3 regions of the Streptomyces sp. NPDC058289 genome follow, and region 1 is predicted to be linked to each of the others. Evidence: riboswitches for the same ligand, from Rfam matches in the RefSeq annotation. Region 1 holds a riboswitch; each other region holds the start of a gene.
What was found. A riboswitch is a leader RNA that binds a small molecule or an ion and turns the genes downstream of it on or off. The one in region 1 is predicted to bind thiamine pyrophosphate.
Positions count from the first base shown of each region.

Region 2: another riboswitch for thiamine pyrophosphate. It lies ahead of thiC (phosphomethylpyrimidine synthase ThiC); the one in region 1 lies ahead of thiO (glycine oxidase ThiO).
Region 3: another riboswitch for thiamine pyrophosphate. It lies ahead of ACFVX6_RS28955 (thiamine ABC transporter substrate binding subunit); the one in region 1 lies ahead of thiO (glycine oxidase ThiO).

Region 1 covers NZ_JBHVYI010000056.1:35,055-39,812, forward strand. The annotation lists gene thiE (thiamine phosphate synthase) at 1-515, opposite strand, end outside; gene ACFVX6_RS26290 (Rv2175c family DNA-binding protein) at 604-969, opposite strand; gene ACFVX6_RS26295 (NAD(P)/FAD-dependent oxidoreductase) at 1,295-2,464, opposite strand; TPP riboswitch at 2,665-2,777, shown strand; gene thiO (glycine oxidase ThiO) at 2,775-3,986, shown strand; gene thiS (sulfur carrier protein ThiS) at 3,983-4,183, shown strand; gene ACFVX6_RS26310 (thiazole synthase) at 4,189-4,758, shown strand, end outside.
Region 2 covers NZ_JBHVYI010000014.1:70,852-75,609, forward strand. The annotation lists gene ACFVX6_RS09900 (IclR family transcriptional regulator) at 1-413, shown strand, start outside; gene ACFVX6_RS09905 (SsgA family sporulation/cell division regulator) at 511-960, shown strand; gene ACFVX6_RS09910 (YibE/F family protein) at 1,200-2,606, opposite strand; TPP riboswitch at 2,679-2,823, shown strand; gene thiC (phosphomethylpyrimidine synthase ThiC) at 2,818-4,605, shown strand; gene ACFVX6_RS09920 (glycosyltransferase) at 4,723-4,758, opposite strand, start outside.
Region 3 covers NZ_JBHVYI010000068.1:4,847-9,604, forward strand. The annotation lists gene ACFVX6_RS28945 (phosphatidate cytidylyltransferase) at 1-607, shown strand, start outside; gene rlmN (23S rRNA (adenine(2503)-C(2))-methyltransferase RlmN) at 701-1,813, shown strand; TPP riboswitch at 1,873-1,981, shown strand; gene ACFVX6_RS28955 (thiamine ABC transporter substrate binding subunit) at 2,066-3,166, shown strand; gene ACFVX6_RS28960 (ABC transporter permease) at 3,226-4,758, shown strand, end outside.

The DNA.
Region 1 (4,758 bases):
ATCCCGCCGATGGCGAACCACGGCCGGTCCTGGGCGAGGGAGGCCGCGTGCCGGACGAGGCCGAGGCCGGGGGCGAACCGGCCGGGCTTGGTGGGGGTGGGCCAGCAGGGGCCGGTGCAGAAGTAGTCCACGCCGGTCTCGGCGACGGCCGCGTCGACCTCCGCCTCGGAGTGGCAGGAGCGGCCGATGAGGACCCCTTGGCCCAGGATGGTGCGGGCGGCGGGCACCGGGATGTCGCCCTGCCCGAGGTGCAGCACGTCCGAGCCGATGGCGTGCGCGACGTCGGCCCGGTCGTTGACGGCGAGCAGCTTGCCGTGGCGGCGGGCCGCTTCGGCGAAGACCTGGAGGTGCTCCAGCTCCTCGCCCGCCTCCATGCCCTTGTCGCGGAGCTGGACGATGTCCACCCCGCCGGCGAGGACGGCGTCCAGGAACTCGGGGAGGTCGCCCTGCCGCTTGCGGGCGTCCGTGCACAGGTAGAGCCGGGCATCGGACAGCTGGGCGGCGATGGCGGACATGGGTACCCCCGGGTGGTGTGTCGTACGTACGGACGCGGTGTGCGGGCCCCGGCCGGGGTCCGCACACCGCGCTCGAGGCGGAGTCAGGTCAGAGGGCGAGCGCCTGAGCGCGGCGCTTCACCTCCGTGCCGCGATTCTCGCTCAGCGCCTGCACGGGGGTGCCGGGCAGGGTCTCGTCGGCGGTGAAGAGCCACTCCAGGATCTCCGCGTCGGTGAAGCGGTCGTCGCGGAGCACGGTCAGCAGGCCGACCAGGCCCTTGACGATCTTGTCTCCGTCGATGAAGGCCGCGGGGACCTGGAGGGAGCGGTTCTCGCCGCGGCGCACCGCGAGCAGCTGACCCTCCTTGACCAGCTGGCGAACCTTGGTCACTTCGATGTCGAGCATCTCCGCGATGTCGGGGAGGTACAGCCAGGCGGGAACAAGGGCATCGATCTTTGCGTCAATCTCGGTCACGAGCACAAGCCTGCCATCTCGGACTGACTGCCGGTACCCGAGCGACCCCGTCCGGGGCGCGAACGCCTCCGGGAACGGGCCCGAACGGGGTCCGAACGAGGCCGCGACGGACCCGCGACGGGCCCTGAACCAAGCACCGAGCAGGCCCGATCCACGGCCGGGTCCGGGCAGAGCCCGGGGAACGGGGAACGGGGCGAAGCCCCGGGACGGGTCCGGGCGGAGCCCGGGGAACGGGCGAAGGGCGTGCAGGGGACTTCCACCCGCGGGGCCCGGTCCCGGCCGGACCGGGCCCGGCCGGACCGCTCCCGGCCCGCGCCCCGCCGGGTCAGACGACCGTCGACTTCAGCGCGATCGCCGGGTCCGCGACCTTCGCCGGGTCCACGGGCGTGCCCGACTCGATGAGGCGGCGGCCCTGGGCCAGGTCGCGCGGGCGGCCCACCGCGAGGACCGCAACGAGCCGCCCCTCCCGCAGCCAGCACACCGACCAGGTGTCGGCCGCCGGGTCGCCGCGCCACAGCAGTGCGTCCGCGTCGCCGTGGTGGCCCGCGTACTGCACGAAGCGGCCGAACTGCTCCGACCAGAAGTACGGGACCGGGTCGTAGACCTGCTCCCCGGAGCCCCCGGCCACGATGTCCGCCGCCACCACCCGCGGCCCCTGGAGCGCGTTGTCCCAGTGGTGCACCAGCAGCCGGGCCCGGTAGCGGCCCGACGGGAACGAGGCGCAGTCCCCCACCGCGTACACCCCGGGCACCGAGGTGCGCAGCCGCTCGTCGGCGGTGACCGCTCCGTCCGGGCCGAGCTCCACGCCGGACCCGGCCAGCCATCCGGTGGCCGGCCGGGCGCCGATGCCCACCACCACCGCCCCGGCCGGCAGCGCCCGCCCGTCGGCCAGCAGGACCCGGCCCGGCTCCACGGAAGCCACCCGCGCGCCGGTCAGCAGCTCGGCGCCCGCCTGGGCGTACCAGCGCCCCATCGACTCGGCCACCTCCGCGGGCAGCGCGCCCGCCAGCACCCGGTCGGCCGCCTCGACCACGGTCACCGCGCAGCCCGCCTCGCGGGCGGCCGTGGCGAATTCCGCGCCGATCCAGCCGGCCCCGACCACCACCACCGCCGAGCCGGCCGCCAGGACGGGCCGCAGCCGGGCCGCGTCGTCCAGGGTGCGCAGCAGGTGCACCCCGGGGACGCCCTCCGCGCCGGGCAGGGTCAGCGGGAGGGCGCCGGTCGCCAGCACGAGGACCTCGTACGGGACCGGGCCCGCCTCGGTGTCGACCTCTCGGTCGGCGGCCCGCAGTCCGGTGACCTCGACCCCCAGCCGGAGCTCGATGCCGAGCTCCTCGAAGTCGACGTCGAAGGCGGAGTCCTCCGCCTTGCCGAGGAGCACCGCCTTGGACAGCGGGGGCCGGTCGTAGGGCTGGTGGGGTTCGGCTCCCAGCAGGGTGACGGGGCCGGTCCAGCCCTGTTCCCGGAGGGCGACCGCGGTCTGGACCCCGGCCATCCCGGCGCCGACGATCACCACGCCGCGCCGAGTGTCTTCCGCCTGCTGCGTCTGCTGTTGCGTCTGCTCGCTCACGCGGCCCAGCCTAATCAACTGACGGTCCGTCAGGAATAGTGGATGGCCACCTGCCGGGATCCGGGCGGGCAGCGCCGCCGGGGAGGCAGCCTTACCGGCCGTCGGCCTCGGCGTTACTCTGGCACCGAACCTATCGCGGGAGTCCGGGCGCACCGGGCTGAGAGGGAGGCTGGCCGGCCTCCGACCGTACGAACCTGATCCGGGTCATGCCGGCGAAGGGAGGGGCTGGACGCCCATGCATTCATATCGGAACGGCCGGAGTCCCGGCCACGACGTCCTCGTCATCGGGGGCGGCATCATCGGCCTGGTCACCGCCTGGCGGGCGGCCCGGCGCGGGCTGCGCACCGCGCTGGCCGATCCGGCCCCCGGCGGCGGCGCCGCCCAGGTCGCGGCCGGCATGCTGGCCGCCGTCACCGAGCTGCACTACGGCGAGGAGACCCTGCTCGGACTCAACCTCGCCTCCGCCGCCCGCTACCCGGAGTTCGCCGCAGAGCTCGCCGAAGCCAGCGGCGGCATGGACATCGGCTACCGCGCCTGCGGCACCCTCGCCGTCGCCCTCGACGCCGACGACCGGCTGCACCTGCGCGAACTGCACGCCCTCCAGCGCCGCTGCGGCCTGGAGTCCGACTGGCTGACCGGCCGCGAGTGCCGCCGCCTGGAACCGATGCTGGCCCCGGGCGTACGCGGCGGCCTGCGCGTGGACGGCGACCACCAGGTCGATCCCCGCCGCCTCGCGGCCGCCCTGCTGGCCGCCTGCGAACGGGCCGGGGTCACCCTGCACCGCGCCGGGGCGGCACGACTGCTGACCGCCGCCGACCGGGCCTGCGGCGCGGTCCTCGACGACGCGGACGGTACGGAGCTGCGCGCCGACCAGGTGGTGCTGGCCGCGGGCTCGCTCAGCGGCCGGCTGGACGGCGTACCGCCCGAGGCCGTGGCGCCCGTACGGCCGGTTAAGGGTCAGGTACTGCGGCTCGCGGTGCCGTCGTCCTACGCCCCGTTCCTGTCGCGGACCGTACGGGCCGTGGTGCGCGGCAGCCACGTCTATCTCGTGCCCCGCGAGAACGGCGAACTCGTCATCGGCGCCACCAGCGAGGAACTCGGCTGGGACACCACCGTCACCGCGGGCGGGGTCTACGAACTCCTGCGCGACGCCCACGAGCTGGTGCCCGGGATCACCGAACTCCCCCTGGTGGAGACCCGGGCCGGGCTGCGCCCCGGGTCGCCGGACAACGCCCCCCTCCTCGGCCCGACCGAACTCCCCGGCCTGCACCTGGCCACCGGGCACTACCGCAACGGGGTCCTGCTGACGCCGCTGACCGGGGACGTGATGGCGGACCTGCTGACCACCGGCGAACTGCCGGAGATCGCCCGCCCCTTCACCCCACGCCGTTTCGCCCTCACGTCCACCCTCACGTCCACCCTCACGCGACAGGAGTCGTTCGCATGACCATTTCCGTCAACGGCGAACCGCGCGAGATCGCGGACGGGACCATGCTCGCCACGGTGGTCGCCACCCTGACCGAAGCCACCAAGGGGGTCGCGGCCGCCCTCAACGAGACCGTGGTGCCGCGCGGCCAGTGGCCCTACACCTCCGTGACCGACGGCGACCGCGTCGAGGTCCTCACCGCAGTGCAGGGAGGCTGAGGACCATGGCGGACGACCTCTTCACCCTGGGCGGCCGGACCTTCTCCTCGCGCCTGATCATGGGCACGGGCGGGGCTCCGAGCCTGGACATCCTGGAACGGGCGCTGGTCGCGTCCGGCACGGAACTCACCACGGTCGCGATGCGGCGCCTCGACCCGACGGTGCAGGGCTCGGTCCTGTCCGTCCTGAACCGCCTCGGCATCGCGGTGCTCCCCAACACCGCGGGCTGCTTCACGGCCGGCGAGGCCGTACTGACGGCCCGGCTGGCCCGGGAGGCCCTCGGCACGGACTGGATCAAACTGGAGGTCGTCGCGGACGAACGCACCCTCCTCCCGGACGGGGTCGAGCTGCTCGACGCCGCGGAGATCCTGGTCGACGAGGGCTTCACGGTCCTCCCGTACACGAACGACGACCCGGTCCTCGCCCGCAAACTGGAGGACGTGGGCTGCGCGGCGATCATGCCGCTCGGGTCCCCGATCGGCTCCGGCATGGGCATCCGCAACCCGCACAACTTCGAGCTGATCACCGAGCGGGCCGGGGTCCCGGTCATCCTCGACGCGGGCGCCGGAACCGCC
Region 2 (4,758 bases), on a different contig from region 1:
GCGTCTCGGACACCCCGGCGAACCCGGCCTGCGAAGAGTGGGCCGATTTCCGCGAGACCGGCCACGCGCACGCCATCGGGCAGTGCCTGCTCGGCCAGCTCGACGAGAAGGCGCGCAAGGACTACTACGACCGTCACCCGGTCGAGGCCATCACCCCCTACACCGTGCGGGATCTCCGGGCTCTGGAGCAGCGGATCGGCTCCATGGAGCGGATGCAGCCGGTGACCGAGCGGCAGGAATACGCCCTGGGCACGGTGTGCGCTGCCATCCCCATCACGGCCGGCGACACCGCCGCAACGATGGCGATTTCTCTTCCTCTGCACCAAGAACATCGATTGCTGTATGCGGTCGATCGGCTACGGAGTGAAGTAGGCGCGCTGTTGAGCACCCTCTCGTTCTCTATCAGTATCTGAAAACTCACTCCTTGTGATCTGCTAGCGCTTCCACCACTCTTGTCAAGAGGGCCTTGGGGGATCATTCCTGGCCACTTCCACTACAGCGGGGTAGGCAATGCGCGAGTCGGTACAGGCAGAGGTCATGATGAGTTTCCTCGTTTCCGAGGAGCTCTCGTTCCGGATCCCGGTGGAACTCCGGTACGACGCTCGTGACCCCTACGCAGTCCGTCTGACCTTCCACCTTCCCGGAGATGCGCCCGTGACCTGGGCGTTCGGCCGGGAGCTCCTTCTCGATGGCATCAACAAGCCGTGCGGTGACGGTGATGTCCACATCGCCCCGACCGATCCGGAGGAACTGTCCGATGTCCACATCCGGCTGCAAGTAGGTGCAGACCGGGCTCTCTTCCGTGCGAGCGCGGCGCCGCTGGTGGCGTTCCTCGACCGTACCGACCGGATCGTTCCGCTCGGCCAGGAGCGCAACCTCGGGGACTTCGAGGAGAACCTCGACGAGGCGCTCGACAAGATCCTCGCGGAGTCGCAGCAGAACGAGCAGAACGCGGGCTGACGCGAGCCCGGCCGGACGCCTGCTGACCAGGGTGTGCCGGCAATCGTCAACGCACCATCCGGATCAACCTGCATGACGGCACCACCTGCATGACGGCAATACCTGCATGACGGCACCACCTGCACCACCGCAGCTACGCACCACGGCTCAGCGTGCCGACGCGCTGAGCGCTCCACCTTGCCGTTCCTCGCGACCGGCCGCCTGCGCGAACTGACCCCTCGCGCCCGCCGGTCCGCCTTTCAGCGCTTGCGTCGCCGGCCCCGGCCGCCGCGGAGCGGCCCCGAGGCCGCTGTGGCCGCCGGGGATTCCGCGCGGTCCGCGGACACCACCAGCGCGGCCAGGGCCGTCGTCACGGGTACCGAGGCGACCAGTCCGATCGAGCCCACGAGGGTTCGTACGATCTCTTCCGCGACCAGCTCGCTGTTGGCCACCGACCCCATGCTGCTGTTCGCGATCGAGAACAGCAGGAGCAGGGGCAACGCCGCGCCCGCGTAAGCCAGTACCAGCGTGTTGACGACCGAGGCGATGTGGTCCCGCCCGATGCGGATACCCGCCCGGTAGAGCCCGCGCGGGCCCATCGCCGGGTCGGCCTGGTGGAGTTCCCAGACCGCCGAGGTCTGAGTGACGGTCACGTCGTCGAGTACGCCGAGCGATCCGATGATGACACCCGCAAGCAGCAAACCGCTCATGTCGATGTTCGGGTAGAGCCCGTGGATCAGCCCGGTGTTGTCGTCCGTGTTGCCGCTGAGGAACGCCCAGTCGATGAACAGCGAGCCCAACAGGCCGATCAGCAGCAGCGAGATGATGGTGCCGAGGACCGCGACGGAAGTGCGGGCCGTCAGCCCGTGGCACATGTAGAGCGCGATCAGCATGATCGCGCTGGCCCCGACCACGGCCACGACCAGCGGATTCGACCCCTGCAGGATCGCCGGGAGGATGAAGAGGGTCAGCACGCCGAAGCTGACGACGAGTGCGATGAGCGCGAACAGCCCGCGCATCCGCCCGACGAGGACGACCGAAAGGGCGAAGATGCCGGCGAGCAGGGCCATCGGCAGCTTGCGGTTCACGTCGATCACGGAGTACTGGAGGTCCCGGGGCGCGTCCGGGGCGTAGGCGACCACCACGTCCTGGCCGTCCGTCAACTGCCGTGGTGCGCCCGGCTGGACGATCTCGACGAACTCGCGGCCCTTGTCGGGGCCGCTGCCGACCTTGATCGTGGCCTTCTTGCACTCGCCGTTCTGCGCGGCCAGGGCCTCGCGCCCCTCGGGGGTGGAGGTGTCGCCGGTGGGCGGCACCTGCGCGGCGTTCACGGATTTGCAGTCGACGTTCTGGAGGGCGACGACCGTGCCCTGCTGGGTCTGCCGGTCGAAGCCGACCCCGGTGCGCTCGTGGCCCGGCGCGGCGCCGGGCCAGAGCACCACCATGCCGATCACGACGGCGGTGGCGAAGGGGATCAGGACGGCCGCGATCACCTTGCGCAGGTGCTTCGAGACGGGGGCCGCCGGGCCGTGGCTGTGCGCATGGCCGTGGGAGTGTCCGGAAGAGGGGGCGGGCGAGTGACCGGGGTCCGCGTGCGTGTGGCCTGCGTGGCCGGCGTGACCAGCGGGATCCGTGGGTTCGGTGGGGGGCTGCGGCGAGGACGTCACTGACTGATCATCGCAACAGATGAGGGGGCCCACTGTTCAGCACGCCACACATGACGCTAGCGTGGGGGCTACTTTGCACAACGCGGGAGCTCGGAGCACCGGGCTGAGAGGGCGCTGATCACCGTTCGCATTCGAATATGCGTACGGGAGGAGGCTGCGTCGACCGCCGAACCTGTTACCGGGTAATGCCGGCGTAGGGAGATTAGGTCTCATGACCATTCAGGACGCACGCACGCCTGCCGTCAGCCAGGACGCCGACGGCCAGACCGAGCGCCAGCCGGGCTGGCACAAGGGGTACGTGGCGGGCTCCCGCCCCGACATCCGGGTGCCGGTTCGCCAGGTCCACCTCACCAACGGCAAGGACGTGACGCTCTACGACACGTCCGGCCCGTACACCGACCCGCAGATCGAGACCGACGTGCGCCGGGGCCTGCCGCCGCTGCGCGAGAACTGGATCATCAGCCGCGGCGACACCGAGGAGTACGCGGGCCGCCCCGTGCGCCCCGAGGACGACGGCATCAAGCACACCTCGCCGCGCGGTGGTCTCAAGAACCTCGACGCGGTCTTCCCGGGTCGTCCGCGCCAGCCCCGCCGTGGCCGTGGCGGCGCCGCGGTCACGCAGCTCGCGTACGCCCGCCGGGGCGAGATCACCCCGGAGATGGAGTACGTCGCGATCCGTGAGAACGTCTCCCCCGAGGTCGTCCGCGAGGAGATCGCCGCAGGTCGCGCGGTCATGCCGGTCAACGTGAACCACCCCGAGATCGAGCCGATGATCATCGGCAAGCGGTTCCTGGTGAAGGTCAACGCCAACATCGGCAACTCCGCGGTCACCTCCTCGATCGAGGAGGAGGTGGACAAGATGACCTGGGCGACCAAGTGGGGCGCCGACACGGTCATGGACCTCTCGACCGGCCGCAACATCCACACCACCCGCGAGTGGGTGCTGCGCAACTCTCCCGTGCCGATCGGCACCGTGCCGCTGTACCAGGCGCTGGAGAAGGTCGACGGCCGCGCCGAGGACCTGACCTGGGAGATCTACAAGGACACGGTCATCGAGCAGGCCGAGCAGGGCGTCGACTACATGACGGTCCACGCCGGCGTGCTGCTGTCGTACGTGCCGCTGACCGCGCGCCGCAAGACCGGCATCGTCTCGCGCGGCGGCTCGATCATGGCCGCCTGGTGCCTGGCGCACCACAAGGAGAACTTCCTCTACACGAACTTCGAGGAGCTCTGCGAGATCCTCGCGGCGTACGACGTCACGTACTCCCTGGGTGACGGCCTGCGCCCCGGTTCCATCGCGGACGCCAACGACGCGGCGCAGTTCGCGGAGCTGAAGACGCTGGGCGAGCTGAACACGATCGCCAAGCGCCACAACGTGCAGACGATGATCGAGGGCCCCGGGCACGTCCCGATGCACAAGATCAAGGAGAACATCGACCTTCAGCAGGAGATCTGCGAGGAGGCGCCGTTCTACACGCTCGGCCCGCTGACCACCGACGTCGCGCCCGCGTACGACCACATCACCTCGGGCATCGGCGCCGCGATGATCGCCTGGTGGGGCACCGCGATGCTCTGCTACGTCACGCCCAAGGAGCACCTGGGCCTGCCGAACCGCGACGACGTGAAGACCGGTGTCATCACGTACAAGATCGCGGCCCACGCGGCGGACCTGGCCAAGGGCCACCCGGGCGCCCAGGAATGGGACGACGCCCTGTCTGACGCACGGTTCGAGTTCCGCTGGGAGGACCAGTTCAACCTGGCCCTCGACCCGGACACGGCCCGTGAGTTCCACGACGAGACCCTCCCGGCCGAGCCGGCCAAGACCGCGCACTTCTGCTCCATGTGCGGTCCGAAGTTCTGCTCGATGAAGATCTCCCAGGACATCCGCCGCCAGCACGGCGGCGACCTGGGCGCCGAGGAGATCGAGGCGGGCATGGCGGAGAAGTCCGCCGAGTTCGCGGCCGCGGGCAACCGCGTGTACCTGCCGCTGGCGGACTGACCTCCCGCCACCGGCACACACGGACGGCCCGCGACACCGAGGGGGGAGTCGCGGGCCGCCGTTGTACGTCGTGTCAGCCCGGGGCATCGGCCCGGGGCTGGAATCCGGTCGCTCCGGTCAGGCGAAGGCGCGGGAGCCCACGCCCAGCTTGCG
Region 3 (4,758 bases), on a different contig from region 1:
CATGGTCATCGCCGGATACGTCCGCGGTGCCGAGGGTGCTTGGGTGGCCATGGCGCTCACGGTGCTGGCCGTCCTCGTCTGGCGGATGACCGAGCCGCCCGAGGACTACCTCAAGGACGTCACGGCGGGTGCCTTCGCGGCGTTCTACGTACCGTTCCTGGCCACCTTCGTCGCGATGCTGCTCACCGCCGACGACGGACCGCAGCGGGTGATCACCTTCCTGCTCCTGACCGTGGTCAGCGACACCGGCGCCTACGCGGTGGGGTGGCGCTTCGGCAAGACCAAGCTCGCCCCGCGCATCAGCCCCGGAAAGACCCGCGAGGGGCTCCTCGGAGCGGTGGCCTTCGCGATGGCGGCCGGCGCGCTGTGCATGGAATTCCTGATCGACGGTGGCGTCTGGTGGCAGGGCCTCGTGCTCGGCCTCGCCGTCGCGGTCAGCGCCACGCTCGGTGACCTCGGGGAATCCATGATCAAGCGGGATCTCGGGATCAAGGACATGGGCACCCTGCTGCCGGGTCACGGCGGCATCATGGACCGGCTGGACTCCCTGCTTCCGACGGCCCCGGTGGTCTGGCTGCTGCTGGCGCTGTTCGTCGGCACCGGCTGACCTGCGAAAAGGCGCCCGTACAGGCGGGGCGGTTACTCTTGGAAGGCGCGCTGCTTCTGCGGCGCGCCTTTCGTCTTACAAGGAGTACCTGCCATGGCCCGCCCTGTCCCGGGAGAGCTCACTTTCGTCGCCCCTCGCGGAGCGAAGAAGCCGCCCCGGCACCTCGCCGACCTCACCCCCGAGGAGCGCCGGGAGGCGGTCGCCGCGATCGGTGAGAAGCCCTTCCGGGCCAAGCAGCTCTCCCAGCACTACTTCGCCCGGTACGCCCACGACCCGGCCGAGTGGACCGACATCCCCGCCGGGTCCCGCGAGAAGCTCCAGCAGGAGCTGCTGCCGGACCTGATGAACGTCATCCGCCACATCTCCTGCGATGACGACACCACCCGCAAGACCCTGTGGAAGCTGCACGACGGCACGCTCGTCGAGTCCGTGCTGATGCGCTACCCGGACCGGGTCACCATGTGCATCTCCTCGCAGGCCGGCTGCGGCATGAACTGCCCGTTCTGCGCCACCGGCCAGGCCGGTCTCGACCGGAACCTGTCGACGGCCGAGATCGTGCACCAGATCGTCGACGGCATGCGCGCCCTGCGCGACGGCGAGGTCCCCGGCGGGCCCGCCCGGCTGTCGAACATCGTCTTCATGGGCATGGGCGAGCCGCTCGCCAACTACAACCGCGTCGTCGGCGCCATCCGCCGCCTCACCGACCCGGAGCCCGACGGCCTGGGCCTGTCCCAGCGCGGTATCACCGTCTCCACCGTGGGCCTGGTCCCGGCGATGCTCCGCTTCGCCGACGAGGGCTTCAAGTGCCGCCTGGCCGTCTCCCTGCACGCCCCGGACGACGAGCTGCGCGACACCCTGGTCCCCGTGAACACCCGCTGGAACGTCCGCGAGGTGCTCGGCGCGGCCTGGGAGTACGCGGAGAAGTCCGGCCGCCGGATCTCCATCGAGTACGCCCTGATCCGCGACATCAACGACCAGGCCTGGCGCGGTGACCTGCTCGGCAAGCTGCTCAAGGGCAAGCGCGTGCACGTCAACCTGATCCCGCTGAACCCGACTCCGGGCTCGAAGTGGACCGCCTCGCGGCCCGAGGACGAGAAGGCCTTCGTGGACGCCATCGCCCGCCACGGCGTGCCGGTGACCGTCCGCGACACCCGCGGTCAGGAGATCGACGGCGCGTGCGGCCAGCTCGCCGCCTCGGAGCGCTGATTTTCGCCGGTTGAGGTGTGCTTTCGGCCGCGGGGTACCCTGTGGCCGAAACCAATTTCATATTCCGACAGGGGAGCGCCACAGCGCTGAGAGTGCGGTATCCGTCACCGCAGACCCTCTGAACCTCGCCCCGGTCATTCGGGGTAGGAAGTTCGGTCATCACTCAAGCTGTTGCGCCCTGCCCGGCGTCCGCTCCACAGAGCGCCGGGCAGGGCCGCGTCTTCTCCTGGACATCCCAGGAGGAATGCACCAATGAGCACCACCAAGAAGATGGCGGGTGTCGCGCTCGCTGCCGCGCTCGGCGTCACCACGCTCAGCGCATGCGGCGGCGGCGACGCCAAGGACAAGTCCGCCGGGGCGAGCGACGCCCCGAAGTCCAAGACGATCACCCTCGTCTCGCACGACTCCTTCAACGTGACCGACTCGGTCCTCAAGGAGTTCGAGCAGCAGAGCGGCTACACCGTCAAGGTCCTGAAGTCCGGTGACGCGGGCGCGGCGCTGAACCAGGAGATCCTCACCAAGGGATCCCCGCGCGGCGACGTGTTCTTCGGCGTGGACAACACGCTCCTCTCCCGTGCCCTCGACAACGGCATCTTCACGCCGTACGAGGCCAAGGGGCTGGCCGGCGTGAAGCCCGAGTTCGTGCTCGACAAGGAGCACCGGGTCACCCCCGTGGACTCCGGCGACATCTGCGTGAACTACGACAAGGCCTACTTCGCCGACAAGAAGCTCGCCCCGCCGCAGACGCTGGACGACCTGATCAAGCCGGAGTACAAGAACCTGCTGGTCACCGAGAACGCCGCGACCTCCTCGCCCGGCCTCGGCTTCCTCCTCGCCTCCGTCGGCAAGTACGGGGACGCGGGCTGGAAGGACTACTGGAGCAAGCTCAAGGCGAACGGCGTCGAGGTCGTCGACGGCTGGGAGCAGGCCTACAACGAGCGCTTCTCCGGCTCGGCCGGCGGCAAGAAGGCCAAGGGCGACCGCCCGCTGGTCGTCTCCTACGCCTCCAGCCCGCCGGTCGAGGTCCTCTACGGCGAGCCGCAGCCGGCCGAGGCCCCGACGGGCGTCGCGACGGGCACGTGCTTCCGGCAGACCGAGTTCGCGGGTCTGCTCAAGGGGGCGAAGAACGAGGAGGGCGGCAAGGCGCTCCTGGACTTCCTGATCTCCAAGAAGTTCCAGGAGGACATGCCGCTCCAGATGTTCGTGAACCCGGTGGCCAAGGACGCGGCGCTGCCGGAGCTGTTCACCAAGCACGGCGTGGTCATCGAGAAGCCCGAGACGGTCGCCCCGGAGGCCATCGCCAAGAACCGTGACCAGTGGGTCAAGGCTTGGTCCGCCCTCGTCGTGAAGTAGGACGAGTGAGCAGGGTTCCGAAGGAGAGCGGGCGGGCCACGGCCGTCAGGCTCGGTCTGATGGCCGTGCCGCTCGTCTTCTTCGGGCTGTTCTTCGCGTACCCCGTCGCCGCGATCGTCGGGCGCGGGCTCAAGACGGACGACGGCTGGCAGTTCGGCCGGATCGGCGAGGTGCTGGCCCGGCCCGACATCGGCGACGTGCTCTGGTTCACCACCTGGCAGGCGCTCGCGTCCACGGCGCTCACGCTCCTGATCGCGCTCCCCGGCGCGTACGTCTTCGCGCGCTTCGAGTTCCCCGGCAAACAGCTGCTGCGGGCGCTCGTGACGGTGCCGTTCGTGCTGCCGACCGTCGTGGTCGGCACCGCGTTCCTCGCGCTCGTCGGGCGGAACGGTCTGCTGGACGAGGTGTGGGGGATCCGCCTCGACACGACCGTCTGGGCGATCCTGCTCGCGCACGTCTTCTTCAACTACGCCGTCGTCATCCGCACGGTCGGCGGGCTGTGGGCGCAGCTGGACCCGCGCCAGGAGGAGGCCGCCCGGGTGTTGGGCGCCGGGCGGTTCGCCGCCTGGCGGCGCGTGACGCTGCCCGCGCTGGGCCCGGCCGTCGCGGCCGCCTCGCTAATGGTGTTCCTGTTCACGTTCTCCTCCTTCGGCGTCGTGCAGATCCTGGGCGGGCCCGCGTACTCCACCCTGGAGGTGGAGGTCTACCGGCAGACCGCGCAGCTCCTGGACCTGCCGACGGCCGCCGTGCTGACGATGGTGCAGTTCGCGGCCATCGGAGCGATCCTCGGCGTGCACGCCTGGACCGTGCGCAAGCGGGAGACCGCACTGCGGCTGGTGGACCCGGGGCGGACCACGCACCGGCCGCGCGGCGGGGCCCAGCGCACCCTGCTCGGCGGGGTGCTGCTCACGGTGGCGCTCCTGATCGTGGCGCCGCTCGCCGTGCTCGTCGAACGTTCGCTCGACGCCCCCGGCGGGTACGGGTTCGGCTTCTACCGGGCGCTCCAGGAAGTCGGCGCCGGCGGCGGTACCTTCCTGGTGCCGCCGCTGGAGGCGATCTGGAACTCCCTGCAGTACGCGCTCGCCGCCACCGCCATCGCGCTGGTCGTCGGCGGGCTCGCGGCCGCGGCGCTGACCCGGCGCGCGGGCCGCTTCGTACGGGGCTTCGACGCGCTGCTGATGCTCCCGCTGGGGGTGTCGGCCGTGACCGTCGGCTTCGGCTTCCTCATCACCCTCGACAAGCCGCCGCTGGACCTGCGGACCTCGTGGATCCTGGTGCCGCTGGCGCAGGCGCTGGTGGGCGTTCCCTTCGTCGTACGGACCATGCTGCCGGTGCTGCGCGCGGTGGACGGGCGGCTGCGGGAGGCCGCCGCCGTGCTCGGCGCCTCACCGCTGCGGGCCTGGCGGGAGGTGGACCTGCCGATGGTGCGGCGGGCCCTGCTGATCGCGGCGGGCTTCGCCTTCGCCGTGTCCCTCGGGGAGTTCGGGGCGACCGTCTTCATCGCGCGGCCCGACCATCCGACGCTGCCGGTCGCCGTGGCGCGGCTGCTGGGCCGGGCCGGGGAGATGAACTACGGGCAGGCGATGGCCCTG